Linked DNA regions of Thermus aquaticus. The main gene of each other region encodes a partner of the protein of the gene in region 2 in a complex. Links are inferred from orthologs where the notes say so. Each region holds a gene or a part of one and is shown on either strand. Other genes may lie near its edges.

Region 1 (2,880 bases), 280 kb from region 2 along the record:
GGGGGATGATGGCCCGCTTCACCCTCTCCGACGAGACGGGGGCCCTGGAGGTGGTGGTCTTCGGCCGGGCCTACGAGGGGGTCTCCCCCAAGCTCAAGGAGGACATCCCCCTCTTGGTCTTGGCGGAGGTGGAGAAGGGCGAGGAGCTCAGGGTCCTGGCCCAGGCGGTCTGGACCCTCGAGGAGGTCCTGGAAGCCCCCAAGGCCCTGGAGGTGGAGGTGGACCACGCCCTACTAGACGAGAAGGGGGTGGCCCGGCTCAAAAGCCTCCTAGACGAGCACCCGGGAAGCCTCCCTGTTTACCTCCGGGTGCAGGGGCCTTTTGGCGAGGCCCTCTTCGCCCTGAGGGAGGTCCGGGTGGGGGAGGAGGCTTTGGGCCTTCTGGAGGCCGAAGGGTACAGGGCCTACCTGGTGCCGGACCGGGAGGTCTTTTTGCAGGGGAATGGGGGCGGGCCTAAGGAGGAGGTGGTGCCCTTTTAAGTACCCCACCGCGGCGAGAGCCTCGGTGGGGGCCCCAGAAAAGCCCTTCCACATGCTGGCGCAAGCCAGCATGGGGGCCCCGGCAAAAGGCTCTTGGGGAGCTTACTAGGGCTGGTGGGCCGAAGGAAACAAGGGCATAAGCCCCAATGGGTGCGCCCAAAAAGAAAGGAGCCGGGCTTGGGGCCCGGCCCCCAGTCCCTTCAGGCTAGAAGTCCATGTCCCCGGCGCCCGCGGGGGCGGGGGTGGACTCCTTCTTCTCGGGCTTCTCCGCCACCACGGCCTCGGTGGTGAGGATCAGGGCGCCGATGGAGGCGGCGTTCTGCAGGGCGGAGCGGGTCACCTTGGCGGGGTCCACGATGCCCGCCTCCACCATGTCCACAAACTCCCCGGTGGCGGCGTTGAAGCCGAAGCGGAGGTTCTTGGTCTCGGAGAGGATCCGCTGCACGATGACGGAGCCCTCGTACCCGGCGTTCTCGGCGATCTGGCGGGCGGGCTCCTCCAGGGCCCGGCGCACGATCTTGGCCCCGGTGGCCTCGTCCCCGTCCAGCTTCTTGAGGAGCTCCTCCACCGCGCCGATGGCCCGAAGGAGGGCCACGCCGCCGCCCGGGACAATCCCCTCCTCCACCGCGGCCCGGGTGGCGTTCAGGGCGTCCTCAAAGCGGTGCTTCTTCTCCTTGAGCTCGGTCTCGGTGGCGGCGCCCACCCGGATCACGGCCACGCCGCCCGCGAGCTTGGCCAGGCGCTCCTGGAGCTTCTCCTTGGCGTACTCGCTGTCGGTGGTCTCCAGCTCCTTCTTGATGCCGTTGATCCGGGCCTCAATGTCCTCCTTCTTGCCCTTGCCGCCCACGATGGTGGTCTCGTCCTTGGTGATGCGCACCCGCTCGGCCCGGCCCAGCATGGAGAGGGTGGCGTTCTCCAGCTTGAAGCCCAGCTCCTCGGAGATCACGGTGCCGCCAGTGACTGCGGCGATGTCCTTGAGCATCTCCTTCCTGCGGTCACCGAAGCCGGGGGCCTTGACGGCGGCCACGCTCAGGGTGCCCCGGAGCTTGTTGACCACCAGGGTGGCCAGGGCCTCGCCCTCCACGTCCTCGGCGATGAGGAGGAGAGGCTTGCCGGTCTGGGCCACCTGCTCCAGGATGGGGAGGAGTTCGCGGACGTTGGAGACCTTCTTCTCCACGATGAGGATGAAGGCGTCCTCCAGGACCGCCTCCATGGCCTCGGGGTTGGTGACGAAGTAGGGGGAGATGTACCCCTTGTCAAACTGGTACCCCTCCACGAACTTCAGCTCGGTCTCCAGGCTCTTGGACTCCTCAACGGTGATGATGCCCTCCTTCCCCACCTTCTCCATGGCGTCGGCGATGAGCTTGCCGACGTCGGGGTCGTTGGCGGAGATGGTGGCCACCTCCTCAATGGCCTTGCGGTCCTCCACGGGGATGGCCAGGGCCTTGATCTTCTCCACGGCGGCGTCCACCGCCTTCTCAATGCCCCGCTTCAGGGCCAGGGGGTTGGCCCCGGCGGCCACGTTCTTCAGGCCCTCCCGGACGATGGCCTGGGCCAAGACGGTGGCGGTGGTGGTGCCGTCGCCGGCCACGTCGTTGGTCTTGGAGGCCACCTCCCTGAGGAGCTGGGCCCCGATGTTCTCCAGGTGGTTCTCCAGCTCAATCTCCTTGGCCACCGTCACCCCGTCTTTGGTGATGGTGGGGGAGCCGAACTTCTTCTCCAGGACCACGTTCCGGCCCCGGGGGCCCAAGGTGACCTTCACCGCATCGGCCACTGCGTTGACGCCGCGCTCCAGAGCCCGGCGAGCCGCCTCGTCAAAAACCAGAATCTTCGCCATACCCCACCTCCTTTAGGAAAGGACCGCCAGAAGGTCCCGCTCGGAGAGGATCACGTACTCCTCGCCGTCGATCTCAATCTCGGTGCCGCCGTACTTGGCGAAGACCACGATGTCACCCTCCTTGACCTCGAGGGGCACCCGCTGCCCGTTCTCCAGGATGCGGCCCGTGCCCACCGCGATCACCTTCCCCTTCTGGGGCTTCTCCTTCGCGGTGTCGGGGAGCACGATGCCCCCCTTGGTCTTGGGCTCCTCCTCAATCCGCTTCACCACTACCCGGTCGCCTAGGGGCTTGATCACGGTCTTCACCTCCGCAGCCATACGCACTCCCTCCTTTGACGCTCCAAGGGCGAGAGTGTCAAACCAAGGCTTATTATTCCGGCCCCGCCGGGCTTTTGTCAAGGGGGTTGAGGGGGGTCGTGTAAGGAGCGCTGGCGCAGGGCCTCGTAGAGGAGGAGGGCGGCGCTCACCGCCACGTTGAGGCTGTCCGCCCGCCCCCGCATGGGGATCCGCACCCGGGCCTGGGCCCGCTTAAGCCAGGCCTCGGGCAGGCCCCGGTCCTCGGCC
Region 2 (3,298 bases):
CCCCCGAGATCGTCAAGGCGGTGGAGATCCTTAAGGAAGAGGGCCTCCTGGACACCCTGGTCATGCTCCACGCCCACATCGGCAGCCAGGTCACGGACATCCGCCGCATCAAAGCCGCCGTGCGGGAGGCGGCCCAGACCTACGTGCAGCTCAGGAAACTGGGAGCCCCCCTCCGCTACCTCAACCTGGGGGGCGGCCTGGCCGTGGACTACGACGGCTCCAAGACCAACTTCTACGCCTCCGCCAACTACACGCTTCAGGAGTACGCCGAGGACCTGGTCTACGTGACCAAGGAGGTGGTGGAGGCCCACGGAGAGCCCCACCCCATCCTGGTGACGGAGTCCGGCCGGGCGGTGACCGCCTACCACGAGGTCCTGGTCCTGGAGGTCATTGACGTCATCACGCCTCCCGGGGAGGAAAAGCCCGCGCCCCCCCCTGAGGAGGCCCACCCCCTGGTCAAGGAACTCTGGGAAAGCCTGGAAAACCTCTCGGCTAAGAACTTCCGCGAGGTCTACCACGACGCCTTCGCCGACAAGGATACCTTGCAAACCCTCTACGACCTGGGCCTGGTGTCCCTGAAGGACCGGGCGCTGGCGGAGGAGATCTTCTACCACATCGCCCGGCGGGTCTACGCCATCGCCCAGAGCCTTCCCTACGCCCCCGACGAGCTGGAGGACCTGGAGAAGCTCCTGGCCGACAAGCTGGTGTGCAACTTCTCCATCTTCCAAAGCCTCCCCGACGCCTGGGCCATCCACCAGCTCTTCCCCATCGTCCCCTTGAGCCGTCTTTCCGAGCCCCCTGCCCGCAGGGCCACCCTGGTGGACATTTCCTGCGACTCCGACGGGAAGATTGACCGCTTCATTGACCTCCACGACGTGCGCCACACCCTTCCCGTCCACCCCGTGCGCCCGGGGGAGCCCTACTACCTGGGGGTCTTCCTGATAGGGGCCTACCAGGACGTCTTGGGCAGCAACCACAACCTCTTCGGCCAGGTGGGGGAAGCCCACGTGGAGGTGGACGAGGAGGGCTTCGCCATAGAGCGCTTCGTCCCCGGAGAGACGGCGGAGAAGGTCATTGAGAAGATGGGCTTCACCGCCCGGGAGCTGATGCTCGGGGTGGAGCGCCTGGTGCGGCAAAGCCGGCTCTCCCCCGCGGAAAAGGGGGCCTTCCTGGAACGCTACGCCCGGGAGCTCCAGGGGTACACCTACCTGGAGGACTAGGGGCCGTTAAGGCTCCGTTAAAGACGAGGCCCTCTACCGGGCCAAGCGCGCGGGGAAAAACCGGTTGGAGACGGCCTAACCCAGAGAACTAGGCTCCGGTACGTCCTTTTGGGGCCCCCGCCGTGGCAAGAGCCACGGCGGGGTACTTTAAAGCCCCGTTTCCCGCCTCAAGGCCTCCACCCGGTCCGTCTCCTCCCAGGGGAAGCCGGGCCGGCCAAAGTGGCCGTAGGCGCTGGTGGGGGTGTAGATGGGCCTTAGGAGGTCCAGCTCCTCAATGATGGCCAGGGGCCTCGGGTCAAAGACCTTAGCGGCGATCTCCGTGAGCTTCTCGTCGGGCAGGACCCCGGTGCCGAAGGTCTCCACCCGCAAGGACACGGGCCGCGCCTTGCCGATGGCGTAGGCGAGCTCCACCAGGGCCCGCTTCGCAAGCCCCGCCGCCACCAGGTTCTTGGCCATGTAGCGGGCGTAGTAGCTGGCGGAGCGGTCCACCTTGGTGGGGTCCTTGCCGCTGAAGGCCCCGCCCCCGTGGGGCACCGCCCCTCCGTAGGTGTCCACGATGATCTTCCGGCCCGTCAAGCCGGTGTCGGCGTGGGGGCCTCCCAGGATGAAGCGGCCCGAGGGGTTGATGAGGTACTCCGTCTCCCCCTCCTTGAGGTACTCCGCCGGGATGGCCTGGCGGACCACCTCCCGGATCAGGTCCTCCCTAAGCTGCTCCTGCTCCACCTCGGGGGAGTGCTGGGCGGAGACCACCACGGTCTTCACGTAAAGGGGCCGGTCCCCCTCGTAGACCACGGTCACCTGGGCCTTGCCGTCGGGGCGCAGGTAGGGCAGGAGGCCCGTCTTGCGCACCTCGGCCAGGCGCATGGTGAGGCGGTGGGCCAGGGTAATGGGGAGGGGCATGAGCTCCGGGGTTTCGTCCGTGGCGTAGCCGAACATGAGGCCCTGGTCCCCCGCCCCCACGCGGTCTAAGGGATCGGTGGACTTGAGAACCCGCCACTCGTAGGCCAGGTTCACGCCTCCGGCGATGTCCGGGGACTGCTCGTCTATGGCGGTGAGGACGGCGCAGGTGTCGGCGTCAAAGCCGTACTTGGCCCGGGTGTAGCCCACCTCCCGCACCGTCTTGCGCACCAGGCCCGGGATGTCCACGTACCCCTCGGTGGTGATCTCCCCCGCCACGAAGACAAGCCCCGTGGTGACCAGGGTCTCCGCCGCCACCCGGGCCTTCTTGTCCTGGGCGATGAGGGCGTCCAGGATGGCGTCGGAGATCCGGTCCGCCAGCTTGTCCGGGTGCCCTTCCGTGACCGATTCAGACGTGACCAGCCGCAACTTGCGCACCTCCTTAGGGATCTGCCCCCCTGGGGCAACCCCGATAGTATAGCACCCCCCCTCGGCCGTCCAGTATGCTTGGCCCCCGTGAGGAACCCCAAGGCCCCCATCGGCGTCTTTGACTCGGGCGTGGGCGGGCTCACCGTACTGACCGCCCTGAAGAAGGCCCTTCCCCAGGAGGACTTCCTCTACTTCGGCGACACGGCCCGGGTGCCCTATGGGGGCAAGCCCCTCTCCATGGTGCGGCGCTTCGCCTGGGAGATCGCGGGCTTTCTCCTCCGGGAGGGGGTGAAGGCCATCGTGGTGGCCTGCAACACGGCGAGCTCCGCCGCCCTCCCCGACCTGGCGGAAGACCTTTCCGTGCCCGTCTTCGGGGTCCTGGAGCCGGCGGCCCAGGTGGCCCAGGGCTACCGCAAGGTGGGCCTCATCGGCACCCAGGCCACGGTGGGTAGCCGAGCCTACGAGCGCTACGTAGACCTCTCCTGGGCCAAGGCCTGCCCCCTCTTCGTCCCCCTGGTGGAGGAGGGGCTCTGGGACGACCCCGTGGCCCTCCTCATCGCCCGGCACTACCTCGAGGAGGCCCCGGAGGACCTCGAGGCCCTCATCCTGGGCTGCACCCACTACCCCTACCTGAAAAGGACCATCCAGGAGGTCCTACCCCGGGTGGCCCTCATAGACTCCGCCGAGGCCACGGCCGGGAGGGTGGCCGAGGCCCTGGCGGCCGAGGGGCTTTTGAACCCGGAAGGCAGGGG

Evidence for each region. Proteins that work in one complex are often made in the same cells at the same time.
Region 1: the proteins of metK (region 2) and groL are in contact, whole or in part, in a cryo-EM structure (PDB 8P4O), measured with the Escherichia coli proteins. The link is inferred for Thermus aquaticus from one-to-one orthologs.

The regions. Positions count from the first base shown.
Region 1 is NZ_LHCI01000106.1:542,812-545,691, forward strand. It holds groL (chaperonin GroEL), read right to left. Parts: upstream 2,317-2,880; coding sequence 685-2,316; downstream 1-684. Other genes in the region: dnaE (DNA polymerase III subunit alpha), read left to right, coding at 1-479; groES (co-chaperone GroES), read right to left, coding at 2,329-2,634; BVI061214_RS03900 (TrmH family RNA methyltransferase), read right to left, coding at 2,712-2,880.
Region 2 is NZ_LHCI01000106.1:263,099-266,396, forward strand. Bases 458-3,298 are described here. They hold metK (methionine adenosyltransferase), read right to left. Parts: upstream 2,547-3,298; coding sequence 1,368-2,546; downstream 458-1,367. Other genes in these bases: speA (biosynthetic arginine decarboxylase), read left to right, coding at 458-1,220; murI (glutamate racemase), read left to right, coding at 2,634-3,298. Also shown: more of speA, read left to right, coding at 1-457. UniProt on the Escherichia coli protein: Catalyzes the formation of S-adenosylmethionine (AdoMet) from methionine and ATP.